Regions from separate parts of the Novosphingobium sp. BAM6 genome, predicted to be linked through region 2. Evidence: riboswitches for the same ligand, from Rfam matches in the RefSeq annotation. Region 2 holds a riboswitch; each other region holds the start of a gene.

Region 1 (7,579 bases), on a different contig from region 2:
CGCGCGGACGACCGATCCCCTCGATGCACGAAGCCTGACCTTCAGGCAGCGCTACTTGGGAGCGATCGGCATAGTGGCGGTGGAAGATCGAGTGGACCGGATCGGCGACGCACAACTGCGTCGCGTGGCGCTGGTAGCGGATGAAGCGCCCGATGGTGGCCGACGTGCCGCCAGTGCCTGCGCCGCAGACGATCCAGTCCGGCACCGGATGCTCCTCTCGCGCCATCTGCGCAAAAATGCTCTCGGCAATGTTGTTATTGCCGCGCCAGTCGGTCGCGCGCTCGGCATAGGTAAACTGGTCGATGTAGTGCCCGCCGGTCTCCGCCGCGAGACGATGCGCGGTCTCGTAGACGGTGCGCGGATCGGCAACGGTGTGGATCTCACCACCCTGGAAGCGGATTGCGTCGAGCTTGGGCTGCGCGGTCGACGCCGGGACCACTGCGATGAAGCGCAGGCCGAGCATCCGCGCGAAATAGGCCTCGCTCACCGCCGTCGAGCCCGAAGACGCCTCGATCACGCAGGTATCGGGACCGATCCACTCGTTGCACAGGGCATAGAGGAACAGCGAGCGTGCGAGGCGATGCTTGAGACTGCCGGTGGGGTGCGAGCTTTCGTCCTTCAGATACAGCGTGATCCCTGGATGGCGCGGCAGGTCCAGCCGGATCAGGTGGGTGTCCGCCGACCGGTTGTAGTCCGCCTCGATCCGCCGCACCGCCTCGGCCAGCCACGCCCGGTGAGAGGCGAGCGGGGTCGAAGCGGCGGCAGTGGTGGCGGTCATGAGGTGGCGTATCCCGAAGCGGATGAAAGCGAAGCGGCGCTACTAGCGGGTAAAGTCCATCTTGTCAGGCCTGCAAGATGCCGCGCGGCGCCATCGCCGCCGGACCGGGATCGGGGCGCCCATGGAGCAGGTTGCGCCGCAGCCCCACCAGCGCCACCACCGCGCGGCGGCGCTGCTCCACGCCTTCCCAGCGCGAGGCATGGCGCAGGCACGCATCGATGGCGCGTATCACGGCCTGCGGATCGGCCTTCTCGCCCTGCTCCACGAAAGTGCCGATCCGCGCCATCAGCACATTGATGGCACGCTGCGAGCCGGGCCTCAGACCCTGTGCGGTCTCGCGCAGTTCGGCCATGCAGATGCCGGTGCGGATATCGCGCAGGAGCGCCGTCACCACCGTTTCGGGGTCCATCCGCAGGAACGAGAGGCGCGGTGCGAGCACGGCGATGCGATCCAGCATCAGGTACGTCCAGGCTGAGAGCATTTTCGGTTTCGCTGCGCGGGCACGCTGAGCCAGTTCACGCCGCCCGGTGCGCAACATCGTCGTCACACTGCGCCTGAGGCCCGGAACGCGGGTCAGGCTCATCGCCAGGAGGCTGACCGCCGTGCCGAAGCCTTGCGCCATCGCCGTGTTCAGCACTTGCGGTACGGTCCCGCCGAAATTGTTCGCCAGCATCAGAAAACCGGGAAAGCTGTTGAACATGCCGATCGCGAAAAGGCCTGTGCTCCGGCGCGGCGTCAGCGCCCCCATGACCAGAAACGTCGGTGCCAACACGCCCGCCAGCGTCACGAAATCGGTCACACGCGGCAGGATCGCGCCGACGTAGATCACTGCCAACACACCCCCCGTGAAAGTCCCGAGCAGAACCTGCCGCATGACCGGCCGCGCATCGTCAAGGCTGGAGAACAGCGCCGTCCAAACGCCTGCGAAGATCACCGCCATCGCCCCGTCGGGCCACTCGGTCAGAATCCAGATCGCCGATGTGGTGAGCACGGCCAGAACCGTACCGATCGCCCCGCGCAGCGCGATGCCGTGGTCGCGATGGGTGAGGACGCGGCCTCCTTCGCTCTGACTCTGGGCCTCGCCCCGCAGCGGCAACCGGCGCTGGCGATCATGCGCGCCATGGTCGAGCGCGCCGGCCAGCGTGGTGCAGCGGTGCCAGCCGTCGATCATGATCTCCAGACGCCCGAGAAAGTTCGCCAGCACCGCATCTTCCCAATGCAGCGGATGCGCAAGCGTGGGCATCAGCGCGCGGGTCCGGCGCCGCAGGGCATCCCAGTCCGCCGGGCCGGTCTCATGATCGCCGACGGCCCGCGCCACATCCTGCCGCAGCATGTCCACGCTTTCCGGGACCGCTGCGCCCAATTGGCGCAGACGATCCTCCACGCCGCCGATGAACGGCAGCAGGCGAGACAGCTCCAGTTGCAACGCCCTTGTTGCGCGAGCGGTGGGCGAGCGAAAACCACTCTCGAACGAGAGGTGGACGATCAACTGGTGCAGATCGTGCAGGTCGGTCGCCAGCTTGCGCCGCTCCGCCTCGCTGGCGTTGGAGGCCAGCAGCAGCGCATCATGGAGCCAGCGCCGCACGTCACCCAGAATCGAGTGGACCCGGCGCCGGGTATGCGCCAGCGTCGATGTCGGCAGCACGACGATATGGACCAGCGTGCTGCAACTGATGCCGAGCAGAATCTCCTGCAGGCGCAGCGCGGCGATGGTGAAGATGTGGCCGGGATCGGAGACCGAAGGAAAGCCGATGATCGCCGCGGTATATCCCGCCAGCGCGAACGAGTAGGATCGTGGGCTGCGGTCGAGCAGACTGAGATAGCTGCACAACCCCAGCCACCCAGCCAGCCCCAGACACAGCAGTTCGGGCGCATTGACCAGCACCGGCACCATCAGCACCGCCACGATCGCGCCGGTGATCGTCCCGATGATACGGAACGCGCTCTTGGACAGCACCGCGCCTGCCAGCGGCTGCGCGGTGATGTAGGACGTGATGACCGCCCAGTAAGGCCGGTCCAGCCCGATCCGCATGGCGATCCACAGCGCCGCCATCGCCGCGACGAAGGCCTTTACCGCAAAGACCGCCTCGAACAGGTCGGTCTCTTGCGCGAGCGCAGTGATCCTACGATAGATGCGGCTGTCCAATGGTCGAACTCGAATCCAGTCATGTCGATGAACTGTCGGCACTACTTGCCATCGCCGATGCGGGGTCGTTTGTCGCGGCCGGGCGTGTGCTGGAGCGACATCCCACGGTGTTGTCCAAGCGTGTCGCTGCGCTGGAGCGACGGCTCGGCGTCAGGTTGATCGAACGCACCACACGCCGCATCCGCCTGACCGAGGCCGCCTTGCGGCTGGTCGAAAAACTGCGGTCCGCACGCGCGCTGATCGCCGAGGCCCAGCAGGAGGCCAGCGAAGGCGCCGTGCAACTGCGCGGCAAGCTGCGCCTGGCCCTCCCAGCCGCGATGGGCCGCATGTGGCTGGCCGCGATGCTGCCCGATTTCCTGGCGCGCTATCCCGATCTGGAGGTCGAGGTCGATTACGCCGAGCGTTTCGTCGATCTGGTGGCCGAGGGCTACGATGCGGCGGTGCGGGTCGGCGTGCTGGCCGACAACCGGCTGGTCGCGCGACGGCTTTGCGATCACCGCCGTATCCTCTGCGCCTCGCCCGGCTACCTCGAACGCCGGGGCATACCGCAGGCGCCCGCCGAAATCGCTGCCCATGCCTGCCTCGGGTTTACGGGCTATGCCTCGTATCCGGAGTGGCGACTGTCTGACGGGAAGCGGCGCGAAACCGTGGAAGTGCGCGGCGCCCTGCGTGCCAACGATACCGCCGCGCTGCTCGAAGCGGCGCGTGCGGATGTCGGCATTCTGGGGGTCGGCGAATGTATCGTCGCCCGCGATCTGGCGGCAGGAACGCTTGTGCGCGTGCTGCCCGAATGGAGCTTCGATACCGAGGCCGGCATCCATATCGTGCGCCCTTCCACCCGCCTCGCTCCGGCGCGAACCACGGCTTTCGCCGAATGGATCGTCGAACGGTTCACGCCCGCGCCGCCATGGGAGGCCCGGCGTCCCGGCGAAGGCTGACGGCGCGGGACAAGGCAAGAGAGGCGCAAGGGGAGGCATCGCGACTTTCCAGGGAAAAGCGGGAAAGCCAGCGCCCTTGCGCCCGAATGGCGCCTACGGCAATGCAAACAATTGCAGGACAATCCTGCATCTGTTGCAGCAATGGGGCGTTCTTTCTACCCTTCCGCGTCGAGCCCGCTCCAGCGATAGACCGCATAGCTCACCAGCCAGCACACCACGAAAACGCCGATGATGACAAAGCCCAGCGTGTTGAACTGGCCCGACAGCGCCGAGGCCCCCGACCAGACGCCGCCCGTCAGCCCGAACTTTTCGGACAGCAGCGCCGCCGTCTCGATCGAGCCGATCACCAGTGCGATCAGTGCCGAGATCGAGGTGATGACGATATTGTAGTAGAGCTTGCGGATCGGCTTCACGAAAGCCCACTCGTAAGCGCCCAGCATGATCACACCGTCGGCGGTATCGACCAGCGCCATGCCCACCGCGAACAGCACCGGGAAGACCAACACCGTGACCAGCGAAATCCCGTCCGCCGCATGCGCGCCGGACAGTCCCAGGATCGCCACTTCGGTTGCGGTGTCGAAGCCGAGGCCGAACAGGAAGCCGAGCGGCGCCATATGCCAGGCATGGTTCACCAGCCGGAATACCGGACGCAGGATACGCGCGATCAGCCCGCGTCCCGCGAGCAGCATGTCGAGGTCATCCTCTTCATAGCTGCCGCCGCGTCGCACCTGCTGGAAACGCTGCCAGACACCGCGCAGGATCGCCAGATTCATGATCGCGATCACGAACAGGAACGTCGCTGAAACGATCGTGGCGATCACCCCGCCCGATTGCCCGACGGCCTTGAAATCCTCGATAGAGCTGGCCGCCAGAGCGATCGTGGTCGCCGCGATCAGGACGATGGCGGAATGCCCGATCGCGAACCACAGCCCCACCGTGACCGGCCGCTGGCCGTCCTGCATGAGCTTGCGGGTAACGTTGTCGATCGCCGCGATATGATCGGCATCGACAGCGTGGCGCAGGCCCAGACTCCAGGCAAGCAGCGCCGTGCCGAGCATGACCGGGCTGTGATGGAACACACTGAAAGCCCAGCCCCAGACTAGCAGATTGACGCCTGCCAGCACGGCAAACAGCAGCGTGATACGCCCTCGCAGCGAAACGGAAGGAGGATAGGAACTTGCAACCATGGCGAAACGGGAACCTCTGTCGGCGTCAGCGAACCTGACAGGGGCCTGCCGCAAGCGGTCGACGCGAGACATGCCGGACGGACGCCAGCCTGCGTCCGGCCCCGCCCGGCCGATGCGGCCCCTGCCGCACGTTGCGTCGCTCAGACGGAAGTGTTCCGTGCCTTGGCCATCCCCTGGACCCGGGCAAGAGCGACCGGACGCCGGCAGGTCTCCTGGCTCACGGGTCAAGGCTCGATGCAAGGCCTTCCCGGGCCTCGCACGATTTAGCGTCCGACCCAGTGGCTGGCGGCTCGGGGGGTTCTCGCCCGTCCGCGCATATGCATCTCGCTCACCGCTTACAGTTGCAGGGACAGCTGCGGAATGGGGCGCATGAAAGGCGCCCGCACCGCATTCCCTATTAAGCCCCTTTCAGGGCACCGGCGCGATCCTGTCCAATGCTGACGTTACCGCCACCATCGCACCGAATGTACCTATGACGCGGTATCGTTCAACACAAGCGCCCTGCATCAAAGCCAATCAAAACCACGTCACAAATTTGATATTGACTTGCAGAAGCCATTTCACATAGCGGCCCAGCGCGCGGGTTTATAAAAACTGTTTGCAAGGGAATGTACCAATGAAGAGGGTTCTGACCGCCTTGGCCACCGGTGTCGCGACGTGCGCGCTGACCGTCACGGCCCATGCCGATGATGCTGCGGCAACAAATGACACTGCCAAGAAATCCGACGAATCGATCGTCGTGACGGCTCCGGCCACCCAGGACATCTCTTCCGCCACCGGCCTCCCCCTCACGATCGCCGAAACACCGCAAGCGGTGACGATCGTAAACCAGCAGCAGATCAAGGACTTCTCACTGCGCAACGTCAACGACCTGCTGGACCAGGTGCCGGGCGTCAATGTGGAGCGGGCAGAAACGGACCGCACGGAATACGATGCGCGCGGCTTCACCATCACCAACTTCCAGGTCGACGGCGTCGGCATGCCCCTGCTCTCAGGCGGCATCGCCTATGGCAGTCTGGACACCGCACTGTATGATCGGGTGGAAGTCGTGCGCGGCGCCAATGGCATGATGACCGGCGTCGGCAACCCCTCCGCCACCGTGAACTATGTGCGCAAGCGCCCGACCGACACCTTCCAGGCCTCTGTCACCGGCTACCTCGGCTCGTTCGACGATCATCGTGTCGAGGCCGACATTTCCGGCCCGCTCAATGCTTCGGGTACACTGCGCGCCCGCGTGGTCGGCGCGCATGAAGACAGTGATTCCTACCTCGATTACTATCACGTCAACCGCAACGTGATCGGCGCCGTAGTCGCGTGGGACGTGACGCCGGATCTCACCGCCACTGCCGGTTACAGCCGCCAGCAGAATAACGCCGATGGCGTGATGTGGGGCGCGCTGCCGATGACTTATTCGGACGGCAGCCAGATCAGCTACAAGCGCTCGGCCTCCACCGCCGCGCCATGGACCTACTGGAATACCCGCAACCAGAGCGCATTCGCCGAACTGAAGTACAATCTCGGCAACGACTGGTCAGTGAAAGGCACCTACACCTTCAACCGCATCCAGTACACATCCAAGCTGCTCTACGCCTACGGCTACCCCGATCCGGATACCGGCCTCGGCATCTCGGGCATGACCGGGATCTACCCAACGGACTACAAGCAGGACATTTACAACCTCGACGCATCGGGGCCGTTCCAGCTGTTCGGACGCCAGCACCAGTTGGCCTTCGGCGTTTCGACCGGCCGCAACAGCGGACATGAATACGAAGGCTTTTCGGATACCTATCCCGATTATCCGGCGGTATCCGAAATCGGCAACGTCACCATTCCGGAACCGGACGACTATCCCACGCCTGTTCTTCAGGCGCGCATGATCGATCGTATCACCCGCGTCTATGGCGCCATCCACTGGAGTATCACGGATCGCTTGACCGCGATCACCGGCGCTTCTGCCACCTGGCTCAAGTCCACCGGCGACAGCTATGGCGTGGATGAAGCGCGCAAGAACAGCAAGGTCACACCTTATGTCGGCGCGCTCTACGACATCACGCACAATGTGAAACTCTATGCCAGCTACACAGGTATCTTCAATCCGCAGAGCGAGGTCAACGCCGGCAACCAGCGCCTTGCGCCTGCAACCGGCAGCAGCATCGAGGCCGGTGTAAAAAGCGAGTGGTTCGACGGCAAGCTCTATGCCACGGCCGCCCTGTTCCGCGCGCACCAGAAGAATCTGGCCGAAGCCGCCGGCACCTTTGGCGACGATGATGTCGGCCCGGCGGGCGGCACATATTACGTCGGCCAAACCACCACATCGAAGGGCTTCGAGGTCGAAGTCGCCGGCAAGATCACACCGAACTGGACTGTGGGCGGCGGCTATACCGGGTTCACTCTCAAGACTCCGGATGGCGAGCGTGCCTTCACCTATATCCCGAACCGCACGCTCAAGCTCAACACGACCTACACCATCCCGCAGTTGAACGATCTCAAGTTCGGCGCGAACCTGCGCTGGCAGAACGCGACCCATATC
Region 2 (7,579 bases):
CGCAAGGCCAATGCCCAGCCGCAATTCGCCGCCCTTCAGCGGCATCACCCGGCACAGACAGTCGGCGACCAGCAACAGCAGCGCCCCTGCCAATGCGCTCGGCACCATCAGCGAAGACGGGCGCCGGTCGGTGAACGGGCGCACCAGATGCGGCACGACAAGCCCGACGAAACCGATCACGCCGGCCACCGCAACGCCCGCCCCCACCGTCAAACCGACGCCGAGGATCAGCCAGACCTGCAGGCGCCACAGGTCGACGCCGAGCGAGCGTGCCGCACTTTCGCCCAGCGTCATCGCATCGAGGCTGCGCCCGGTCAGCAACAGCGCGCCAATGCCCAGCGCCGTCAGCGGCATGGCCAGTTCGACATCGCCCCAGCTGCGATCGGACAGCGCTCCCATCAGCCAGGTCACGATCTCGCTGACGGCGAAAGGCGACGGCGAAAGGCTGATGACAAGGCTGGTCAAGGCACCCGCAAGGCTGGAAATCATCAGCCCGGCCAATGTGAACAGCGCAATGCCCCCGCTGCGCCCGGCCAGCAGCGCGAGCAGCGCCATGCCGCCCGCCCCGCCTGCCAGCGCGAAGATCGGAAGCGTGAAGGGCGCCGCCGCGTACCCCGTCCAGAACGAGAGCACAGCGCCCAGCGCGGCCGCAGGCGCCACGCCGAACAGGCCGGGATCGGCCAGCGGATTGCGCAGATAGCCCTGCATCGCGGCGCCCGCAGTACCGAGCCCTGCCCCCAGCGCCACCGCCAGCAGCGCACGCGGCAGGCGCAGGTCCATCAGGATCGTCGAAACATGGTTAACGTGGGGATCGAAGGGATTGAACCACACCCGGCCGGTCAGCAGCGAGAGAGGAAGTGCGATAAGCAGCAGACCACTCAGGCTCAGCAGCAGGCGGACGTTCAAGGATGTCTCCCGGCTGCGAGGGCCTGCACCGGCGCGCTGCGACGGATCGCCGCCAGCCGCCGGGCAGCGCGCACGATCGTCGGGCCACCGCACCACAGCAGATTTCCCGGCACTTGCGCGCGCGGCGTATCGGCAAGCTCATTCAGCACCGGATTGTCGAGCATCCGGTCACGCACGCCTTCCGGCCCGCTCTGTGCAAGGATCACGCCCGGCGGATGGGCCAGCACCTGTTCCAGCGGCACGAAGTCGGCCTGCGTGAAACCGGCGGCCGTCGCGGCATTGGAAAAGCCGGTACGCTCCATCAGTTCGGAAATCAGGGTATCGCTGCCCGCGACGATGCCGCCGGTTTCCCACATCAACGCAGCGACCTTGCGCGAACCCGCAGAGGGTGCGGCAGCCGCGAGCGCACGATCGATGCGCGCGACCAGTGCCTGGCCGCGCGCGCGGTTGCCGGCGACATCCGCCAGCATCCGCACCTGTGCTTCTGACTGCGCCACACTGGACGCAATGGGAACCGTCACGACCTTTATCCCCAATCCCTCAAGCGCCGTACGGGTGGACGGCGCAAGGAAGGAACTCGCGACCACCACATCGGGCTGCATCGCGATAACTTCCTCGACCGAATTTCCGATGGCGGGATAGCGCCTCGCTATCGCCAGGTCCATCGAACTCGACGCCGGATCGGCACTATAATCGGAAATTGCGCGCAACTGGCCGGGTGCGGTCACTTCGGCAAGGATCGCATCGGTGCAGGGATTGATAGAAACGATCGCGGGATGAGCCATGGTGCGCGAAGGGACGGGTTCGCGGAACCAGTATCCGAACAGTCCACCGCCAAGACATGCTGCGGCGGCAAGCCCCAGCGACAGGCGCAGCACGCGCGCCCGCCGCCGGCCGTGCGCCTCCCCCCGGCGCGAGGCGAAGGGAGGCGTCAGGATCACATCGTCACGCGGATGCCGCCGAACACCGAGCGTCCGGCAGTGCCATAATCGGTGACAAGCTCGTACTTCACGTCGGTGACGTTCTCGACCCGTGCAAAGACTTCCACCTTGTCGTTGATGGGCAGCGAGGCGCGGATCGTGCCGGTCGCCCAGCCGTCGATCTGGGTAGTGTTGGCCGCGTCGTTCCAGCTGTCGCTGACCATGCGCAGATCGCCGCCCAGCTTGAGACCGTGCAGCGGGCTGGTCCAGTCGAGCGAGAGCGTCAGCGCATTGCGCGGACGACGGGCAAGGTCGAGGCCCTCGTTCGCATCGCCCGAGGTGCGGTTGACCGACCTGGTGTAGGTATAGACCGCCTGGGCATGAAGCGCGGGCGAGACCTGCGCGCCCAGTTCCAGCTCCGCACCCGTCGCCCGCGCCTTGCCGACATTGGCATAGAGGCCATAGGGGCGCGCCTCGCACTGTTCGTCACCCACGCAGGAGACGAAGTCGATCAGGTTGCGGGTGTCGCGGCGGAAGCCGGTGAGCGCGAAGTAGAGCGGGCCGTTGCGGTCGCCATACTCGATCCCGGCATCGTAGGACCGGCTGCGCTCGGCCTTGAGCGAGGTATCGCCGTAGTTCGAATAGAGCTGGTAGAGCGACGGCGCCTTGAAGCCCTCGCCGTACGAAGCGATCACGCGCCAGTTGCCCACGACCGCGACCGAACCGTTGGCCCCGAAGGTCCAGGCCCCGCCAAAGCGCGAATGGTCGTCATAGCGAACACCCGCTGCCAGATTGACCACCTGCGAATACCAGCCGAGCAAGGCATGGGCGCTGGAGAGGTTCGCGTGGTGGCGCGCATCGTCGCTTTCGTCCATGCGCGACCATTCGTGATCGGCCCCGAAATCGAGGCGCAGGTCGCGCCAGGCATTCCAGCTGCCGGTCAGCTCGGCGCGGCGGCTCTGGCCATGGGTGAAGTAGCAGCTGTCCGAACCGCAATAGTTGTAGCTCTCGCCATAGTAGCGGCGGCGGGTGTCCGACAGCTGGTAGGCAACGCCCAGGCTCAGCGTGTCGCCGGTCCAGTCGAGCGCGCCGCGTCCGCCGATCTCGCGGGTCTTCTGATAATCGTCGGTATCGTCGAAGGTCACGTAGCTGGGCGCGGGATAACCGTCGATGTCCAGCTTGCCCTCGGTATAGCGCCCGGCGAGGCTGGCGGTGAGGCCCGGCATCAGTTCGACATGGCCATGGCCGCCCACGCGCCACTGGTGGAAACCGTCATCCTCGGTGCCGATGGCGGCCTGCGAGATACCGTCGGTGCGGGTATAGCCGCCATCGAGCGTGACGCCGTAGGTGTCGCCGGAAACGCCTGCGCTCATCTGCCCGTCGAAGGTGTTGCGCGAACCGTATTCGGCGCGTGCCTCCACACCGTTGACATCGCGCGAGGTCACGTTGAGCACGCCGCCGATGGCGTCCGAGCCCCAGACCACCGAGTTCGAACCGCGCAGCAGTTCGATCTTGCCGATCGAGCCGGTCATCAGGTTGCCGAAGTCGTAGCCGCCCCCCGTCGCCGCGACGTCCGCCACGCGGATGCCGTCGACCATGACGAGAACCTGCTGCGAATTGGCGCCGCGCACGAACAGGCTGGTCGCCGAACCGAGACCGCCGTTGCGCGCGATGGTAACGCCGGGCAGACGCTCCAGCACGCGGCTGATGTCCGCGCCCTGCACGCTGTCGATCTCGTCCGCGCCGATCACGTCGATGGGCTGGCCCGCCTTGTCGACACTGGTGGCGCTGCCGGTGGCGAGCACGGTGATATGATCGTCGCGCACGGCGTCCGCCGTGGTGATCGCGGCGTTGTCATCCTGCGCGAAAGCAGGCGCAGCGGCAGACAGGCCCAGCGCAGTGCCGAGCAGCAAAAGGGTCTTCACGTAATAGTCCTCCAAACCTGAACGAATATGCCGTTCATGGCGGAGGCCGCACGCGGGTGCTTTGCCCGGCGCGTGCCCGCTGCATCTCCGGAACTCCCCGTCCGGCGCGGAACGACCGTCATCGGCAGGTCTCCTGGCTCCCGGATCATCGTCGCGCCTGCCGCCTTCCCGGATCGAGGGACGATCCAGTGGCCGAATGGAAGCGCGGGCTCCCCGGTCACAGTTGCGGGGACAGCGCGGGCCTTGGGGACCGATCCCCGCACCCGCTTCCCTCTTAGTCCGCGTGCCTCCCCCCTGAAAGGCGACCCGCGAAAACCCATGACGTGACATGCGCGTTACCGCCCGCCCCGGAATCTGGCAAGCGCAGGCGTGCCTTGCGAGGCTCTCGTTAAGACCTTTGCGTGTATAGCGCGGCCATAAAGCGACACTGTGCAGCTTCGGGACAGGCCAGCGCGCGCAGATGCGCAAGCTCTCCCGAACGCGTATAGGGCGCGCAGACAGCGTGAACAGCAAGGCATAGCGCGAAGAGCAGACGTGACGACCCATTGGCTCCCTCCCGGCCTCGCGCGCAGCGCGTCGCCCGCAAGGACGCTTCCCGAGGCTGACGGCACCCCCGCCGGAACGCCGGCATGGGAGCCGCGCCCGCGCGACTTCGCGGGGCGGGTGGTTCGCGGCACCGGGCGCCGTCGCCAGCGCATCGTGCGCCGCCGCTGGTCGTTGGCAAGCGCCGTGCTCGCGCTCGTGGCGATCCCCGCTTTCGCCGCGCCCGGTGACTGGCAGCCCTTCCGCCTCCCCGCCGCCGAGGAGGACAGCGGGCAGGTCACGCCGATGCCGTTCGAAACCGCCGCAGGCTCGTTCCCCGGCGCCGCCTTCTATTACCTCGACCTTGCCCCGCCCACACCGCAGATCGGCGACGGCATCCACTCCGACGCGGATGACGGCGCCGACCTTGGCGATGGCCTGCCCGGCAGCACCGGCCCGGCGGCACGCTCGATGATCATCGACGACACCCCGCTCGATCACATGCGCGCACTCCAGTGCCTGACACAGGCGGTCTATTACGAAGCGGCGAGCGAGCCGGACGCCGGGCAGCGCGCGGTGGCGCAAGTGGTGCTCAACCGCGTGGCGCACCCCGCTTTCCCCAACACCGTGTGCGGCGTGGTCTATCAGGGCGCGACGAGAGCGGGCGGGGGCTGTCAGTTCACCTTTACCTGCGACGGCTCGCTGGGCCGCAAACCGGTGGCGCTGTTCTGGGACCGTGCCCGTGCCGTGGCCGCTGCCGCACTGGCGGGCTACGTCTACACGCCGATCGGCCTCGCCACGCATTATCATACGGTACAGGTGCATCCCTACTGGGCGGACAGCCTGCACTACCTCGAAACCATCGGCGCGCACCGCTTCTACGCCCTGCAAGGCCCGGCAGGCGGCGCCGCGACCTTCCGCTTCGTCTATCACGGCGGCGAACCGCTGCCGGTGCCCGGACGGATGGAGACGCCCGCCCAGCGGGCCGCCGATACGCTGGCCTCCGATCCCGTCGCCCTGCAGAAGGCCTATGCCGCGATGGCGCCTGCGCCCGCAGCTTCGGCCAGCCCGGCTGCGATGACGGCCACGCCTGCCCCGTCCTCCACGCCGCCCACCCCGCTCTACTCCAGCGAGGTGCGCGCGCGCGGCGGCGAGGATCTGTACCGTGCGCAGAATCTGCCGCAGACCACCGGCGTAAAGGACGAATACGCCAATTCCGGCCGCTGGATCGCCCAACCCGGACAATAACGCCCGGACAATAGCGCCCCGCTGCGTTTTTCATTTCGAACAGCGGCACGCCGGTCGGATCGACGCACGGGCGACTCGCCTCATCGCAAGTGCGAGAAGCTGGCAAGATTTGGTCAACCATCCCCATGCAGGAAGGCTTAGCGCCTACCGCGCTACTGAGGGGTTCAACGGGGCCAATCACAGACAACCGGCCATAAACGAACGGCCGCAAGACAGGGTACGCGACGCCATGACTATCCGCTTCTCCCCCGCCTTCGGTGGGGCAAGTCCGGCTATTGCCCGGGCCCTGTGCGGCAGCGCGCCACTCAATGGCGCCAACGACAATGCCCTTCGGCACGCTGCGACGCCGCACAAGTCTGACACGTCTACGCCCCCCGTCGCCCTGATCGATCCGCAGCTCGAATGCGCCCTGCGCCATTTCGCCGACCACGGCCTCGCCGCCGCGCGCATTGCCCGAGAGCGGGCCGAAGCCGCCCGACGCGACGGCGACGAGGCTCGCTCGGACCACTGGATCGACATCTGCCGGCAGCTCGACCGCCGTGCCGCCCGCGGATTCGCCCGCGCCTGATTCCCCGGTTCTACCTTCTCGCAGCCCTCCACTTTGCCCTTTCACCGCGCGACTCTGGCAGCCATACAACCGCGACGCGCGCGAAGGGCGTCACGGCAGTTGCAGCAAACGCCGCCCGACGCGGATCACCCCCGCCTCGTCCGAGGCAGGTTGCGTCCCGATGCAACTGCGCGCATCTCTTGGTGAACCGGGAATCGCGCGGTTTCCCGCCATTGTCGCTTGCAATTGAGCGCTTATTGCAACTGCGAACCATTATCTGTAAATTCCGGAATTCTCCGCTTTCGAGCGCCGTTTCGCGGTTGCATTAGCTGCGTGAGGGGCGTACTGCCCGCTCCCGAAACAAACGGCGGCTGCCTTTGCGGGACGAAGCAGATCGCTGTCAGGTCCGGCAGTCCCGCCTTTGGGAAGGACGAAAACGCAAAATGGCTCGTAAGAAGATTGCCCTCATCGGCGCCGGCAACATCGGCGGCACGCTGGCACACCTCGCCGCACAGAAGGAACTGGGCGATATCGTCCTGTTCGACGTGGCTGAAGGTCTCCCGCAGGGCAAGGCGCTCGATCTGTCGCAGTGCGGCCCGGTCGAAGGCTTCGACGCCAAGATCACCGGCACCAACGACTATGCCGACATTGCCGGCGCCGACGTCATCATCGTCACCGCAGGCGTTGCCCGCAAGCCCGGCATGAGCCGCGACGACCTGCTCGGCATCAACCTCAAGGTGATGAAGTCGGTCGGCGAAGGCATCGCCGCCAACGCCCCCGACGCTTTCGTGATCTGCATCACCAACCCGCTCGACGCGATGGTCTGGGCACTGCGCGAGTTCTCGGGCCTCCCCGCGAACAAGGTCGTCGGCATGGCCGGCGTGCTCGATTCGGCCCGCTTCTCGACCTTCCTCGCCTGGGAGTTCGGCGTCTCGATCCGCGACGTGAACACGTTCGTGCTCGGCGGCCACGGCGACACCATGGTTCCGGTCGTCCAGTACTCGACCGTCAACGGCATCCCCGTTCCCGACCTCATCAAGATGGGCCTCTCCACCAAGGAGAAGATCGACGCCATCGTGCAGCGCACCCGTTCGGGCGGCGGCGAGATCGTCGGCCTGCTCAAGACCGGTTCGGCGTTCTACGCACCGGCTGCCTCCGCCATCTCGATGGCCGAAGCCTATCTCAATGACCAGAAGCGCATCCTGCCCGTCGCGGCCTATGTCGACGGCGCCTACGGCGTTGACGGCCTCTACGTCGGCGTTCCGGCGATGATCGGTGCCGACGGCATCGAGAAGATCATCGAGATCGAACTGGACGAGGAAGCCAAGAGCAACCTCCAGGTCTCGGTCGACGCGGTCAAGGAACTGCTCGTGGCCTGCAAGGGCATCGATCCCTCGCTCGCCTGATCCCTGAACATATACCACTGACTCCCCAAGGAGCCGATTAATGTCCATTCTCGTCGACAAGAATACCAAGGTCATCACCCAGGGGATGACCGGTGCCACCGGCAC
Region 3 (7,579 bases), on a different contig from region 2:
GCCTCGTTCTTCTGGATACAGAGTCTCGTGCGCGACGATGCCCAGCGCCGGATGCTGTTCGAGCAGGACACCTCGATCCAGAAGCTGACGATGGACGGCGCCGATGCCGACGCGATCCTGCAACTCACCTGTGTCTACCACAACCTGCTGCGACTTTGGTCCGATACCTGAGACAAGGACTGCGAAATTGCGTCTCGACAAGGCGAAGGGCGAATTTCGCCTCGACGAGGCAGGGGCAATCGGCTAATCGCCATCTCCTTCCGACGGCTGGCCTGCATCAGCGCGCAGTCGGACTGGCCGAAACAGGCCCGGATGCGGGTGTAGCTCAATGGTAGAGCAGCAGCTTCCCAAGCTGAATACGAGGGTTCGATTCCCTTCACCCGCTCCAATTTCTTGATATTTCAATGTTTTACCTGACAGGCCGTGCCTGTTGGCCGCTTTTGGCGTGGTTATCGCCCGCCCGTGTCTTGCAAGCAGGAATAGGCAAGAAATCGCCTGCTTCCGACATTCATCTTCGCGCTTCCGCGGCGCAAGGATTGCAGAGCTCCCGAGAGATCGGGTCTTCCTGCCCTGCAAGATGAAAGAGGTTCATTCCATGTCCGAACGCAAGATCGCGATCGTTACCGGCGGTAGCCGGGGGATCGGTCGCAATACGGTGCAATGCCTCGCCGCGCGCGGCGTCGCAACGATCCTGACCTACAATGCCAACCGGGAAGCGGCCGAAGAGGTCGTGGCGCTGGCCGAGGTCGCAGGGGCGCCCGCACTGGCGCTGCCGCTCGATGTGGGTGATGCCGCTTCGTTTGCGGATTTCGCGGGCAAGGTCGGTGAGGCTTTGGCCGCATGGGGTGCCGAGCGGTTCGACTATCTGGCGAACATTGCGGGCACATCGTCCGCCGCGAAGCTGGAAACTATCACCGAGGCCGAGATGGACGCGCTCTACCGGGTCCACCTGAAAGGCCCGATGTTCCTGACGCAGGCGCTGCTGCCGCTGCTGAATGACGGCGGGCGGATCGTGAACATTTCCTCGGGGCTGGCCCGCGTGCCGTTTGTCGGACGGATCGGTTATGGCCCGATCAAGGCCGCGGTCGAGGCGCTGACGCGCAACATGGCGGTGGAGCTGGGCGATCGCGGCATCGTCGTCAACACCGTGGCGCCGGGCGCCATCGCCACCGACTTCAGCGGCGGCGTCGTGCGCGACAATCCCGAGGTCAACAAGATGGTCGCCGCGCACACCATGCTGGGCCGCGCGGGGACGCCGGAAGACGTGGGGCCGGTGCCGCAAAATTCGCGTTCCGCGAATTTTCAAGCGAACTCTGAGAAATCGTTTCAAGAGATTGCACATCGGGCGGGCCGAAGCGGATTGGCATTCGCGTCGGCCTCGTCTATCCGGGCGTTCGGAGAGCGGGTTCGCCTGTGCTCCGAACAGATCGCGCCGGTGCCCCGACAAGGGGCTTAATCGGGAATGCGGTGCGGAAGTTCGCTTCCAAATCCGCGGCTGTCCCTGCAACTGTAAGCGGATAGCGCGATGCACAGGCTCTCCTTGAGGGGGCAGCCACTGGACCCGCGCGGAACATCTCCGCGCATCCGGGAAGGCGTGCATCAAGCTGTGACCCGCGAGCCAGGAGACCTGCCGGCGCTCCGGTCGCTCTTGCCCAGGTCCAGGGGATGGCCTTGGCACGGTGAAGTTTTCCGTCTGAGCGACGAAACGGTGCGGCTGGGGCTGCACGGTTGCGTGGTCACGGGTGCCTGTCGCGCCCGCCCGTCGTCGCGCGCCGGTCGGAAGCAGGGCTTCCGGCAAGTCCCGCTGCGTGTCTCGCTCAAGGCGCGCGGGAAACTGTTGCCATGTCCGCTTTCGGATCGCCGTCTGCTGCCCCGACCAATCTGGCCCCCACCAATCTCGCCAAAGTGCCCGTCACCATCGTCACCGGGTTCCTCGGCGCGGGCAAGACCACGCTCATCAGCCACCTGATCCGCAATGCAGGCGGGCGCCGTCTGGCCGTGGTGGTCAACGAGTTCGGCACGATGGGTGTCGACGGCGACATCATCCAGTCCTGCGCGATCCCCGATTGCCCGGCGGAGAACATCGTCGAGCTGGCCAATGGCTGCATCTGCTGTACCGTGGCGGACGATTTCATTCCCACCATCGAGACGCTGCTGGCGCTGGAGCCGCGCCCCGATCATATCCTGATCGAGACATCGGGCCTCGCGCTGCCCAAGCCACTGCTCAAGGCGTTCGACTGGCCCGCGATCCGCAGCCGCATCACGGTGGACGGCGTGCTGGCGCTGGCCGATGCCGAGGCGGTCGCTGCCGGGCGGTTCGCTCCCGATCCCGAAGCGCTCGATGCTCAGCGCGCCGCCGATCCGGGGATCGACCACGAGACGCCGCTATCCGAAGTGTTCGAGGACCAGCTCGCCTGCGCCGATATCGTGCTGCTGACGAAGGTCGATCTGGCGGGGCCAGAGGGTGTGGCGGCCGCGCGCGCGGTGATCGCAGCGGAAATGCCGCGAGAGGTGCCGGTGATCGAGCTGGCCGAAGGCGCCATCGACCCGCGCGTGATCCTGGGCCTCGAAGCGGCTGCCGAGGATGATCTGGCCGCGCGCCCCTCGCACCACGATGGCGAGGATGAGCACGAGCATGACGATTTCGACAGCGTGGTGATCACGGGCGGCGAGATCGCCGATCCCGAAGACCTCATCCGCCGCATCGAGGCACTGGCGCGCGATCGCAATATCCTGCGCGTGAAGGGCCATGTCGCGGTGGCGGGCAAGCCGATGCGGCTGCTGGTGCAGGCGGTCGGCGCGCGGGTGCGCCAGCAGTACGACCGTCGCTGGGAGGCGAACGAGCCGCGCGTCACCCGGCTGGTCGCGATTGCCGAGCGTGCCGATATCGATGCCGGAGCGATCCGCGCCGCGCTGATCGGCTGAGCGGGGTTCCGGCAAGGCGAGCAGGGCCGATGCACGTCATCTTCCGCGAAACGCACGGGATGGAGGAAACCGCCATCCCGCAGGATCTGGGGCAGGCGCCTGCGGATCTCGTGGTGCTGTCGTTTTCCGACAGCGACCTCGGCGCCTTCGCGGGCGGCTGGCACGCGGCGCGCGCGGCCGACCCGGAGTTCCCGACGCTGCGGCTGGCGAACCTTGCAGCACTGCTGCATCCCTTGTCGGTCGATACTTATGTCGAGCGCACGCTGGAGGGCGCGAAGGCGATCCTCGTCCGGCTGATCGGCGGGGCGCCGTACTGGCGTTATGGCCTGCAACAGCTGGAACTGCTCGCGCGCCGTCGCGGGATCGCGCTGGCGGTGCTGCCGGGGGACGGACAACAGGATGCGCGACTGGAAAGCGCTTCCACCCTGCCGCCCGAGGTGCTGGCGGACCTGTCCCGCCGTTGCGAGGCAGGCGGCGCGGATGCGGCGCGCGGGGCGCTGACGCTGCTGGCGCGCGTGGGGGCCGGGTATCGCGGCGAGGTGTCGGAGTGTGTACCGCTGCCGCTGGCCGGTGGCTGGCATCCGCAGGCCGGGCCGTGCGACCCCGATGATGTCGTGCCTGACGATGTGGACCCTGACGGGCGCCCGCTCGCGCTGATCCTGCTCTACCGCGCCTATCTGGCCGCGCACGATGTCGATCCTTTCGCGGCGCTGCATGCGGCGTTCGAGGCGCGCGGGTTCCGTGCGCTCTCGCTTTACGTGCCGTCGCTGAAGGAGCCCACGGCGCGGGCGCAGGTCGAGCGCTGGATCGCGCGCCTGAAGCCCGCCGCCATCGTCAACGCCACCGCCTTTTCCGCGCGCGACGAGGCCGGGCATTCGCCGCTCGACGCCGCAGGCGTGCCGGTGTTCCAGATCGCGCTGGCGACCGCCCCGCGCGAGGGCTGGGCAGGCAGCACGCGCGGGCTTTCTGCCGCCGACCTTGCCATGCATGTCGTCCTGCCCGAGATCGACGGGCGGCTGTTCGCAGGCGTCGCCAGCTTCAAGCAGGCGGGCGAGCATGACGCCGACCTCGGCCTCGCGCGCAGCATCCACCGTGCCGACCCGGAGCGGATCGCCGCCATCGTCGCGCGTGTTGCCGCCACCGTCGATCTCGCGCGCACGCCGCCATCCGCGCGCAAGCTGGCGCTGGTGCTCTCGACCTATCCCGGCAAGGCGCAGCAGATGGCACATGCCGTCGGCCTCGATGCGCTGGCCTCCGCCGAGGCGGTGCTGCACGATCTGGCCGAGGCCGGATACGATACGGACCCGGCTGACGATCTCGCCACGGCACTCCGGACAGAAACCCTGACCTGGCCGCTCGCCGCCTACCGCACCGCGCTGGAAACGCTCGATCCCGCGCTGAGGGAAGACCTCCTCGCCGTCTGGGGCCAGCCAGAGGCAGACCCGGCGGTGCAGGGCGAGCATTTCCACTTCGCCGCCATTGCCTGCGGCAGCGTCACCCTCGCGCTCCAGCCTGAGCGGGGCGATGTGGCCGCGCGCGACGATGACTATCACGACACCACCCGCTGTCCGCGCCACGGCTATGTGGCGTTCTACCTGTGGCTGCGCGCGCAGGGGCTTCATGCGCTGGTCCACATGGGCGCGCACGGCACACTGGAATGGCTGCCGGGCAAGGCGGTGGCGCTGTCGGGCGCGTGCTGGCCCGAAGCGCTGATCGGGTCGCTGCCGGTGGTCTATCCCTTCATCGTCAACGATCCGGGCGAGGCCGCGCAGGCCAAGCGCCGGATCGCCGCCGTCACCATCGGCCATGCGCCGCCGCCGATGGTCGAGAGCGGCACTGGCGCGGGCCTTGCCCGGATCGAGGCATTGCTCGACGAGTTCTCCAATGCCGGTGGCCTCGACCCCGCGCGGCGCGACCGCCTCCAGCTTGCCATTCGCGACGAGGCGGCGGCGCTCGGGCTGGCCGAGGATCTCGGCCTCGACAGTGCGATGTCGCTGGTCGAGGCGATCACCCGGATCGACCGCTTCGTGTGCGATGTGAAGGACAGCCAGTTCGGCGATGGCCTGCACATCTTCGGGCGGGGCGAGCAGGGGAATGCCGAGCGCGCTGGGCTACTGGCCGCGCTGGACGGCGCGCGCGTGGCGCCGGGGCCTTCGGGTTCGCCCTATCGCGGGCGCAGCGACGTGCTGCCGACCGGGCGCAACCTCTACACCATCGATCCGCGCGCCGTGCCTTCGCGTACCGCCTATGAGCAGGGCGTGGCGCTGGCCGAGGAACTGCTGCGCCGCCATCTGCAGGACCATGGCGACTATCCGCGCGGGCTGGTGATCGACCTGTGGGGCTCGGCGACGATGCGCACGGCGGGCGAGGAGTTCGCGATGGCGCTGCACCTGCTGGGCGCAAGGCCGGTGTGGGACAATGCATCGGGCCGTGTGACCGGCGTCGAAATCCTGCCGCTGGCGATGCTCGACCGCCCGCGTATCGACGCCACCTTGCGCGTCTCAGGCCTGTTTCGCGATGCTTTCCCCACGCTGCCGGTGCTGTTCGGGCAGGCCGTGCGCGCGCTGTGCGAGCGGGACGAGCCCGAGGACTGGAACCCCTTCACGCCCGAAAGCGCCGGTCCGCGCGTCTACGGACCGCAGCCGGGGCGCTATGGTCTGGGTATCGGTGGGGCGGTGGAAGACTATCGCGAAGCGGCGCGCGTCGCGGCGGGTGAGGCGTGGCTGGCGGCCTCCGACCATGCGCTCGACACGCCCGAGGGGCAGTCGGACCCCGAAGGTCTGCGCCGCCGGGTCGCTGGGGCAGATGCCTTCGTCCATTTGCAGGATCTGGCCGAAACCGATCTGCTGCTGGCGGCGGACTATGCCGCGCACGAGGCGGGCTTTGCCGCCGCGCAGGATGTGGCCGGGGGAAGCGCGGCGCTCTATCATCTCGACAGCCGCGATCCTGCGCGACCGGTTGCGCGCACGCTGACCGAAGAGATCGCCCGCGTGGTGCGTGCTCGTGCTGCGCATCCCGGCTGGATCGCCGGAATGATGCGCCACGGCTTTCGCGGTGCGGCGGAACTCTCCGCGACGCTCGACCACCTCGGCGCTTTCGCGCATCTGGGGCAGGGCCATGCGACAGGCGCAGTGCCCTCGCATCTGTTCGATCTCTATTACGACGCGACGCTGGGCGATGCGGCGGTGCGGGACTTTCTGGAGCAGGCGAACCCGCAGGCGCTGGCGGCGATGGAGGCGCGCTTTGCCGCGCTTCATGCGGCGGGGCTGTGGACGACGCGGCGCAATTCGATCCTGGCCGACATGGCGGAACGGGAGGGGCAGCCATGAGCGCTTCGCAAGGCGGTTTCGCCATCCGGGGCTGGTGCCCCTACGCATGGCGACCGATGGCGGCAGGCGATGGTCTGCTGATGCGCGTCAAGCCCCGCCTCGGGTGCCTCTCGCGCGAGCAGGGACTGGCGCTCGCAGGACTTGCGCGCCGCTTCGGCAGTGGCCTGATCGACGTGACCCGCCGCGCCAACCTGCAACTGCGCGGAGTGCAGGAAGCGGGCTGGCCCGAGCTGCTGGAAAAGCTGGTCGCGCTCGATCTGGTCGATCATGATCCGGTGCGCGAGGCACGCCGCAATGTGCTGGTCGCGCCGGACTGGCAGGTGGGCGATGACACCCATCGTATCGCCTTGGCCTTGTTCGAACGGTTACCGGAATTTCCCGAGTTGCCCGGCAAGATGGGCTTCGTGATCGATGCCGGTGCTGCGCCTGTGCTGCGAGACGAGCCGGGCGATTTCCGCATCGAGCGAGGGCTGGATGGTGCTCTGATCCTGCGCGCCGATGGCCGTCAGGCGGGGACGCCGCTGGCACCGGGAACGGAAGTCGAGGCGCTGCTGTCGCTGGCGCAGTGGTTCGTGGCGAGCGACGGCGCGGCTTCGGGCCGGATGGCCCGGCACCGCGCGGTGTTGCCGCAGGGGGCAGGGGAGACGGTCGCGCCAGCAGCCAGCGTAGCGCTTCCCGATCCCGGCGTGCATTCGCTGGGAACGCTTGTCGTCCTCCCCTTCGGACAGGCCGATGCGACGCGTTTTGAAGCCTTGTTGGGCGATCCATCTGCGGCTGGTTTGCGTTTCCTGTCGGGGCGCCGGGTGCTTGTCGAGGGTGTCTTCGACGATGCGTTGGCCGATCCTGCCGAAGCCGCGCTGCTCCATGTCGATGCCTGTCCCGGCGCGCCGCAGTGTCCGCAGGCGAGCGTTGTCACGCGCAATCTGGCCCGCGCGCTGGCGCCGCTGGTGCTGGGGCGCCTGCATGTCTCGGGCTGTGCCAAGGGCTGTGCCCGCTCGGCCCCTGCCGACCTCGTGCTGACCGGGCGCGAGGGCCTTTTCGATCTTGCCTTCCACGCCCGTGCCGGGGCGCCGCCGGAGCAATCCGGCCTGTCGTCCGCCGACCTGCTTGCCCGATTTGGAGTCGCCTGATGCCGCATCTCTATGAAACCGATGGCGCGGCGATCTACCGCCAGTCCTTCGCCACGATCCGAGCCGAAGCGGACCTGTCGCGCTTTTCGGCAGAGGAAGAACCGGTCGCCGTGCGCATGATCCACGCGGCGGGCATGGTCGATCTGGCGCCGCATATCCGCTTCTCTCCGGGCTTTGCCGAGGCCGCGCGGGCTG
Region 4 (7,579 bases), on a different contig from region 2:
GAGGGAACTGCCCAAGGGCGTTACGCTTTACCGCGACGCGGTGCCCTCGCGGCCGAGCCTGGGCACGCTGTTCCTCGAATATCACAAGCTGCTCGCACGCGAGCTGACGACACTGTGGGGCGCCTGATGCGAACGAGCGCGGCGGACGTGATCCGCTCCCTTGCCTTCTATATCATCTTCTATCTCGGCACGCTGGCGATGGTGCTGGTGACGCTGGTCGCCGCGCGGATCGACCATGATCTGCTGGTGCGGATGGTCGCGCACTGGGCCGGGTTCCACCGGGGCTGCGCGCGGATGCTGCTGGGCATCGAGGTGCGGGTCGAGGGCCAGATCCCGACCGACGGCGTGCTGGTGGCGATGAAGCACGAGAGCTTCTTCGAGGCGATCGACCTGCCGCTGCTGTTCGACCGTCCCGCGCCGTTTCCCAAGGCCGAGCTGACGCGCCTGCCCGGCTGGGGCAAGGCCGCGCTGGCCTATGGCGTGGTCCCCGTGGAGCGCGATCAGGGCGCGAAGGCCTTGCGCGCGATGGTGGCGCAGGGGCGCGCCTTCGCCGCCGAGGGCCGCGCGCTGGTGCTGTTTCCGGAAGGGACGCGCGTGCCGCATGGACAAAGGCCGCCACTGCAATCGGGGTTTGCGGGGCTCTACAAGATGATCGGCGTGCCGGTGGTGCCCATCGCGGTCGACAGCGGGCGGCTCTATCACCGGCTCTGGAAGAAGCCCGGCGTGATCACCTTCCGGGTGGGCGCGCGGATCGAGCCCGGCCTGCCGCGCGCCGAAGCCGAAGCGCAAGTGCTCGCCGCGATCAACGCGCTGAACGGGTAAGAAGAAGGCATCCGGTCATGGCTTTCCATCACCGGCTGATCGGATCGCTGGCCCGCCTGTTCTGGCGCGTGACGAAGCCCCGCACCATCGGCGTGCGCGCGGTGCTGACGGACGCGCAGGGCCGGGTCGCGCTGGTGCGGCATACCTACACCGCGCAGTGGTATCTGCCCGGCGGCGGCGTGAAGAAGGGCGAGAGTATCGCCGATGCCCTGCTGCGCGAGTTGCGCGAGGAAGTGGCGATCACCGATCCGGTGATCGAGCGCGTGCTCGGCGTTTACCACAGCCGCCGCGAGGGCAAGGACGACCACATCGTCATCTTCGCCGTGCGCACCGACGCGCTGCCGACCGCCGATCTCGCCAAAGCCGACCCGCTGGAAATCGCCGAAGCGGGCTGGTTCGCGCTCGACGACCTCCCCGACACCACCTCCCCCGCCACCCGCCGCCGCATCGAGGAATACCGCAAGGGCGTGACGGGACTGGGGGGTGGTAGGGTTCTGGCCGGCAGACGACTGACCGGTTTGGGGTCAACACGCAGGGATAGCTGACGCTCACGCAGCGTCGTAAACCTAGACTACACAATCAGAACATGACAAAAGTTCATGTTCAATGATCGAGCTACAGCCCCTTGCGATTTTGCGCGAAATCAGCCGATCCGGCAGCCTTACCCAGGCGGCAGAGCAGTTGTGCCTCTCGCAATCGGCAGTCAGCCACGCGATCCGACGGTTCGAAGATCGCTACGGCGTCAAGCTGTGGGAGCGTGAAGGGCACAAGTTGCGCTTTACACAGGCAGGCGAATATCTCCTGAGCGTGGCGCAGCGCGTGTTGCCGCAACTGGAGCATGGTGCTGCGGTCCTGGAAGATTATGCGCGCGGGCGCCGCGGGGCGATCCGGGTGGGGATGGAATGCCATCCCTGCCAGGACTGGCTGATGCGGGTGGTGGACCCCTTTCTCGCCGAATGGGAGGATGTCGAACTGGATGTGACGACGGCATTCCAGTTCGGCGGGCTGGCCGCGCTTCTGGGACATGAAATCGACCTTCTCGTCACTCCGGACCCGATCGATCGGCCGGGCATCTTGTACCGGTCCGTGTTCGATTACGAACTGGTGCTGGCTGTGGGGGAGGGCCATCCTCTCGCAGGGAAGGCCCGGATCGAACCGGCAGACCTCGCAACCGAAACCCTGATCACGTATCCCGTCTCGCCCGAGAGGCTGGACATCTACACCCAGTTCCTCGTCCCCGCCCATGCCTTGCCGCGCCGTCACCGGACCGTCGAGACGACGGATCTGATGCTGCGCCTCGTGGCCTCGGGCCGCGCTGTCAGCGCGACGCCCAACTGGCTGTTGCGCGGGGTTCAGGGCGTGAAGGGAGTGCGGATCGGAAGGGGCATCTTCAAGTCGATCCATCTGGGGCATCGCATCGGGGCTACCCCCCGTTATCTCGATGCCTTCGTGGATCTGGCAGCGACCGTCCGGGTCTGAATCGTGCCAACATGACGGTGCGTCATGGTTTTTCAAATTATTGTCATTTGAGTTCATGTTCGATCTTCAGGATAGCGGCCTCGCAAGCACCGCCCTGCTGTTGAAGGCAGGCGGCGGCACCCTGATCGAGAAACCGGACCCCGCTCATGACGACCAAGGATTTCACCTTCACGACCTCGCGCACGCGGTTCGATGAGGATTACTCGCCGGCTGACGGCACCCGTCTCACCACCAATTTCGCCAATCTGGCACGCGGCGAATGGCGACAGAAGAACCTGCGCAATGCCTTGCGGATGATCGACAACCGCTTCAACGATCTTGCATCGTGGGATAACCCCGAGAATGACCGCTATACGGTCGAACTCGACATCATTTCCGCCGAGCTGCATATCGAGGAGGAAGGCAAGACCTTCCCGACCATCGAGGTTCTCAAGACGACGATCCTCGACCGCAGGACCGATGCGCGGATCGATGGCATCGTGGGGAACAGCTTCTCGTCCTATGTGCGGGACTATGACTTCAGCGTTCTGCTGCCCGAGTATAACAAGGGACGTTCGGGTTTCGGTATTCCCGGCGATTTTGGCGAACTGCACGCAAAGATCTTCAAGGCGCTGGTCGAATCCCCCGCTTTCACGCAGCAGTTCGCCAAGTCCCCGGTGGTCTGCCTCAGCGTCTCGGAGAACAAGGTCTATCACCGTACCGCGAACCGGCACCCCGTCCTCGGGTTTGAGTACGCGGTCAACGAACCCTCGCTGACCGAGCAGTATTTCCGGAAAATGGGCATGCAGGTGCGCTATTTCATGCCGCCCAAGAGCGTCGCCCCGCTGGCGTTCTACTTCTTCGGCGATCTGCTCAACGATTACACCAATCTGGAACTGATCGGTACGATCAGCACGATGGAGACTTTCCAGAGGATCTATCGTCCCGAAATCTACAACGCCAACTCGGTGGCCGGCGAAGTCTTCAGGCCAAGCCTGAAGCATGAGGACTATTCCAACACGCGGGTGGTCTATGACCGCGAGGAACGCGCTCGCCTGGCTACCGAGCAGGGCCGGTTTACCGATGAGCATTTCATCAAGCCGCACCGCGCTTTCCTCGACCAGTGGTCCGCCCAGTACGCCCTTTGAATTGAGACGTAACTTTTATGAATGAAATTCTTCCTACCTCGACCGCCGGCAGCCTTCCCAAGCCTTCCTGGCTTGCAGAGCCGGAGAAGCTCTGGTCTCCCTGGAAGCTGGAGGGCGACGAACTCGTCTCCGGCAAGCAGGATGCCCTGCGTCTGGCCGTGGACGATCAGCGTCAGGCCGGCATCACCATCGTCGGTGATGGCGAGCAGACCCGCCAGCACTTCGTCACCACGTTCATCGAGCATCTGAGCGGCGTTGATTTCGAGAAGCGCGAGACCGTGCGCATTCGCAATCGCTATGATGCCAGCGTGCCCACCGTGGTCGATGCCGTCTCGCGCCCGAAGCCGGTGTTCGTCGAGGATGCCAGGTATCTGCGCGCCCAGACCGATCAGCCGATCAAGTGGACGCTGCCCGGCCCGATGACGATGATCGATACGCTCTACGATGCCCACTACAAGAGCCGCGAGAAGCTGGCCTGGGAATTTGCCCGGATCCTCAACGAGGAAGCCCGGGAACTGGAAGCTGCGGGCGTCGATATCATCCAGTTCGACGAGCCTGCCTTCAACGTCTTCTTCGACGAAGCCAACGACTGGGGCATCGCCACGCTGGAGAAGGCCGCCGAAGGGCTGAAGTGCGAAACCGCTGTCCACATCTGCTATGGCTACGGCATCAAGGCCAACACCGACTGGAAGAAGACCCTGGGTTCGGAATGGCGGCAGTACGAGGAGACCTTCCCCAATCTGCAGAAGTCGAAGATCGACATCATCTCGCTGGAGTGCCACCACTCGCACGTGCCGATGGACCTGATCGAACTGATCCGCGGCAAGAAGGTGATGGTCGGTGCCATCGACGTGGCTTCCGACACGGTCGAGACGCCCGAGGAAGTGGCGGACACGCTGCGCAAGGCTCTCCAGTTCGTCGATGCCGACAAGCTCTATCCCTCGACCAACTGCGGCATGGCGCCGCTCTCTCGCGAAGTGGCGCGCGGCAAGCTGAACGCGCTTGGCGCCGGTGCCGCGATCGTTCGCAAGGAACTTGGGGTCGCGTAACCCTTGATCGTACTCGGAACCGGTTTGCCTGCGGGCAGACCGGTCCGCGTTCTTCCATCCCATTACAGCAGCAAAGCCGCCCCATGTCCGACATCGCCGAAATCGACACCATCGACCCGCGCGCCTTGCGCGATTGCTGTGGCCGTTTCCCGACAGGCGTCACCGTCATCACAACCCGCACGCCCGAGGGGGATCACGGCATGACGGTCAGCGCTTTCATGTCGGTCTCGCTGGAACCGCCCCTGATCTGCATCTCGATCGACAACCGTTCGAAAATGTTGCCCAAGGTCCGCGCTTCCGGGCGATATGCGGTCAATATCCTTTCCGATGCGATGCGCGACCATGCGCTGCATTTCGCAGGCCGCTCGAACGAGGCGTTGACGGACCTGTTCCACGAACAGCACGGCCTTCCTGTGTTGCGTGGCGCGGCGGCTGTTCTTGTGACCGACGTCGCTCAGGAGATAGCAGCAGGCGACCATGTCTTGCTTGTCGGTCAGGTCCGCTATCTCGACAGCGAGCCTGCCGCGAAGCCTCTGGTGTATCATGGCGGCCAGTTTGGCGCCATGTCTGCCTGACATTTGCGTTGAAAAGGCAAACTCAAGCGCGATGGCTGGTCTTTCCGTCCATTCCAACCCGGCAGCGATCGCGCAAAGTCTCTTGAGCGGCTATTCGCTGGAGGTGACGGCAAAGGACATGCCGGGCCTCACGCTGGCTGCATCGGGTATCACCCCCGGTACGTTGGTCTTCATCCCGTACTTGCCGGGGGAAAGTGACGCAGAACGGATCGCTGCGGTGCGCACCGTGCGGGGCCTTGGCTTTGAGCCTGTGCTGCACCTTTCAGCCCGGAGAATGGTGTCATCAACGGTTCTTGAAGGCATTCTGGCGGCTTGCGGCGATGCTGTGCTCACGCATTGCCTTGTTCTGGGGGGCGATCCATCCACTCCCCAAGGCCCGTTTGCTGACAGCGGATCGCTGATCGCTACCGGCCTGTTCGAGCGTTACGGGATCACGCATATCGGTATTGCGGGCCATCCCGAAGGTCATGCGGCGATGGATGAGGATCAATGCTGGGCTGTGCTCGAGAGCAAGTGCGCCGACATTGCAAATCGCGGCATGATGCCGTTTATCGTTACGCAATTCGCTTTCGATGCCAACCGGATACTGGTCTGGCTGGAGGTGTTGCGTGAACGCGGGTTGGACTGCCCGGTCCGGATCGGCGTTCCAGGCCCTGCGGGCGTCGCCACTCTCATGCGCTTTGCGGCCCGATGTGGCGTAGGCGCCTCTGCATCGATCCTGTCGAAATACGGCATCTCGATTGGCAAGCTGTTGGGAAGTGCGGGACCGGAAAGCTTCCTCAATTGCCTGTCGACAACCTTGGTCGCCGAGCATGGCTCGGTTCGCCTGCATTTCTATCCCTTCGGCGGAACTGGCAGGACAGTGGACTGGATCGAGCGTTATGCAGGCCTTGCTCCGTTGCCGGTTCGCGAGCTTGACTCCGCAGGGTGAATGCCTTTTACCGCTCCTGTCGAGGTTCCCCCTCCTTGCTCTGAAAAGGGTGGGTCGGGGCTAAGATGGGAAGCCGGTGCGATGCCGGCGCTGCCCCCGCAACTGTAAGCGGCGAGCGGGCGATCCAATAATGTCACTGGTGGCTTCGCCGCCGGGAAGGCCGGATCGTCAGCGTTGACCCGCGAGCCAGGAGACCTGCCAGCGACGCGATAACGTTCCTCCGGCGGGGTGTCCGGGCGAGACGCTCTTGCGGCGCGCCGGGTTCTTCGATGCGTGACGCACTTGCGTTCGTCTGTCTGCTTCGCCTTGTAACAGGCTGAGACGATGGGCACGCAAGCTGACGAAGCAAGCATCATGGTGACGGGAACAGGCGTTCAACTGATCGACATGGTGTTCCCCACCGACACCAATCATCACGGTACGTTGTTTGGCGGAATGGCCCTGGCGCACATGGACAAGGTCGCCTTTCTGGCTGCGACACGTCACGGCCGCGCGCCTTTCGTCACGGCATGCAGCCAGCAAATCGACTTCGAGGCCCCCGCCCGCGTCGGCGACATGATCGAGGCCACCGCCCGCGTGGTTCGGGTCGGTAACAGTTCCCTCGATGTCGAGGTGGAACTGGTCGCCGAAGTCCCCGTCAGTGGTGAGCGGCGGCGCTGCACGCGTGGGCGTTTTACGCTGGTCGCGGTCAAGGGGCCGGGCGTGCGCCTCCCGCTGCCACCGTTAGGGGCCAGCCAAAGCGTCGACGAAGCCGACGGGTTGCGCATGGTGGAGATGATCTTTCCCCAGCAGACCAACCACTACGGCACGCTCTATGGCGGCGATGCGCTGAAGATGATGGGCAAGGCGGCCTTCATCGCGGCAACGCGACATGCGCGTGCCGTGATCGTCATGGCGGCATCCGAGCGCATAGATTTCCGCTCGCCGGTAAAAGAAGGCGAAATGATCGAACTGGTCGCCCGGATCGCCAGGGCCGGGCGCACCTCGATGACGGTCGATGTGGATCTTTGGGCCGAAGTCCTGCTGACAGGCGTGCGGCGCCATGCCGCCACGGCGCGCTTCACCATGGTAGCCGTCGATGAGTCCGGGCGACCAACCTCCATTCGGAATGAAAAGGTGTTATGATGAGTTCTCTCGATCGCCCGATGCTGGCTCCGCCGGCGGGAGAAAAGAAGGTGCTCCTGCACAGTTGCTGTGCGCCGTGCTCAGGCGAGGTGATGGAGGCGATGAGCGCGAGCGGAATCGACTATACGATCTTCTTCTACAATCCCAACATCCACCCCAGGGAAGAGTATCTCCTGCGCAAGGACGAGAACATCCGGTTTGCCGAAGAGCACGGGGTTCCCTTTATCGATGCCGATTACGATACCGCCAACTGGTTCAAGCGTGCCCGTGGCCTGGAATGGGAGCCCGAGCGCGGCGAGCGATGCACCATGTGTTTTGACATGCGTTTCGAGCGGACAGCGCTTTACGCCCATGAGCAGGGGTTCCCGGTCATCACGTCCTCGCTCGGAATCTCGCGCTGGAAGAACATGACGCAGATCAACGACTGCGGGGAACGGGCTGCGGCCCATTATCCCGGCATCGCCTACTGGA

Evidence for each region. Region 2 has a riboswitch for cobalamin ahead of AC3EC3_RS01230 (TonB-dependent receptor plug domain-containing protein). Riboswitches for the same ligand answer to the same signal wherever they lie in the genome.
Region 1: linked by a shared signal. The riboswitch ahead of AC3EC3_RS08745 (HoxN/HupN/NixA family nickel/cobalt transporter) and the one ahead of AC3EC3_RS01230 (TonB-dependent receptor plug domain-containing protein) in region 2 are both predicted to bind cobalamin.
Region 3: linked by a shared signal. The riboswitch ahead of cobW (cobalamin biosynthesis protein CobW) and the one ahead of AC3EC3_RS01230 (TonB-dependent receptor plug domain-containing protein) in region 2 are both predicted to bind cobalamin.
Region 4: linked by a shared signal. The riboswitch ahead of AC3EC3_RS14215 (acyl-CoA thioesterase) and the one ahead of AC3EC3_RS01230 (TonB-dependent receptor plug domain-containing protein) in region 2 are both predicted to bind cobalamin.

What each region holds. Positions count from the first base shown of each region.
Region 1 is NZ_JBYNTR010000002.1:14,034-21,612, forward strand. It holds gene AC3EC3_RS08730 (PLP-dependent cysteine synthase family protein) at 1-778, opposite strand, end outside; gene AC3EC3_RS08735 (FUSC family protein) at 843-2,924, opposite strand; gene AC3EC3_RS08740 (LysR substrate-binding domain-containing protein) at 2,924-3,862, shown strand; gene AC3EC3_RS08745 (HoxN/HupN/NixA family nickel/cobalt transporter) at 4,018-5,049, opposite strand; cobalamin riboswitch at 5,235-5,485, opposite strand; gene AC3EC3_RS08750 (TonB-dependent siderophore receptor) at 5,666-7,579, shown strand, end outside.
Region 2 is NZ_JBYNTR010000001.1:226,688-234,266, reverse strand. It holds gene AC3EC3_RS01240 (FecCD family ABC transporter permease) at 1-906, opposite strand, end outside; gene AC3EC3_RS01235 (ABC transporter substrate-binding protein) at 903-1,847, opposite strand; gene AC3EC3_RS01230 (TonB-dependent receptor plug domain-containing protein) at 1,844-3,751, opposite strand; cobalamin riboswitch at 3,858-4,083, opposite strand; gene AC3EC3_RS01225 (cell wall hydrolase) at 4,286-5,521, shown strand; gene AC3EC3_RS01220 (hypothetical protein) at 5,751-6,089, shown strand; gene mdh (malate dehydrogenase) at 6,512-7,474, shown strand; gene sucD (succinate--CoA ligase subunit alpha) at 7,515-7,579, shown strand, end outside.
Region 3 is NZ_JBYNTR010000002.1:413,684-421,262, forward strand. It holds gene AC3EC3_RS10570 (Fe2+-dependent dioxygenase) at 1-171, shown strand, start outside; tRNA gene AC3EC3_RS10575 (tRNA-Gly) at 315-388, shown strand; gene AC3EC3_RS10580 (SDR family NAD(P)-dependent oxidoreductase) at 596-1,456, shown strand; cobalamin riboswitch at 1,417-1,649, shown strand; gene cobW (cobalamin biosynthesis protein CobW) at 1,843-2,925, shown strand; gene cobN (cobaltochelatase subunit CobN) at 2,955-6,254, shown strand; gene AC3EC3_RS10595 (cobalamin biosynthesis protein CobG) at 6,251-7,384, shown strand; gene AC3EC3_RS10600 (precorrin-8X methylmutase) at 7,384-7,579, shown strand, end outside.
Region 4 is NZ_JBYNTR010000004.1:207,195-214,773, forward strand. It holds gene AC3EC3_RS14175 (YdcF family protein) at 1-127, shown strand, start outside; gene AC3EC3_RS14180 (lysophospholipid acyltransferase family protein) at 127-822, shown strand; gene AC3EC3_RS14185 (NUDIX domain-containing protein) at 840-1,367, shown strand; gene AC3EC3_RS14190 (LysR family transcriptional regulator) at 1,429-2,301, shown strand; gene AC3EC3_RS14195 (DUF1852 domain-containing protein) at 2,448-3,428, shown strand; gene AC3EC3_RS14200 (methionine synthase) at 3,446-4,477, shown strand; gene AC3EC3_RS14205 (flavin reductase family protein) at 4,561-5,052, shown strand; gene AC3EC3_RS14210 (methylenetetrahydrofolate reductase) at 5,084-5,983, shown strand; cobalamin riboswitch at 5,989-6,201, shown strand; gene AC3EC3_RS14215 (acyl-CoA thioesterase) at 6,308-7,108, shown strand; gene AC3EC3_RS14220 (epoxyqueuosine reductase QueH) at 7,105-7,579, shown strand, end outside.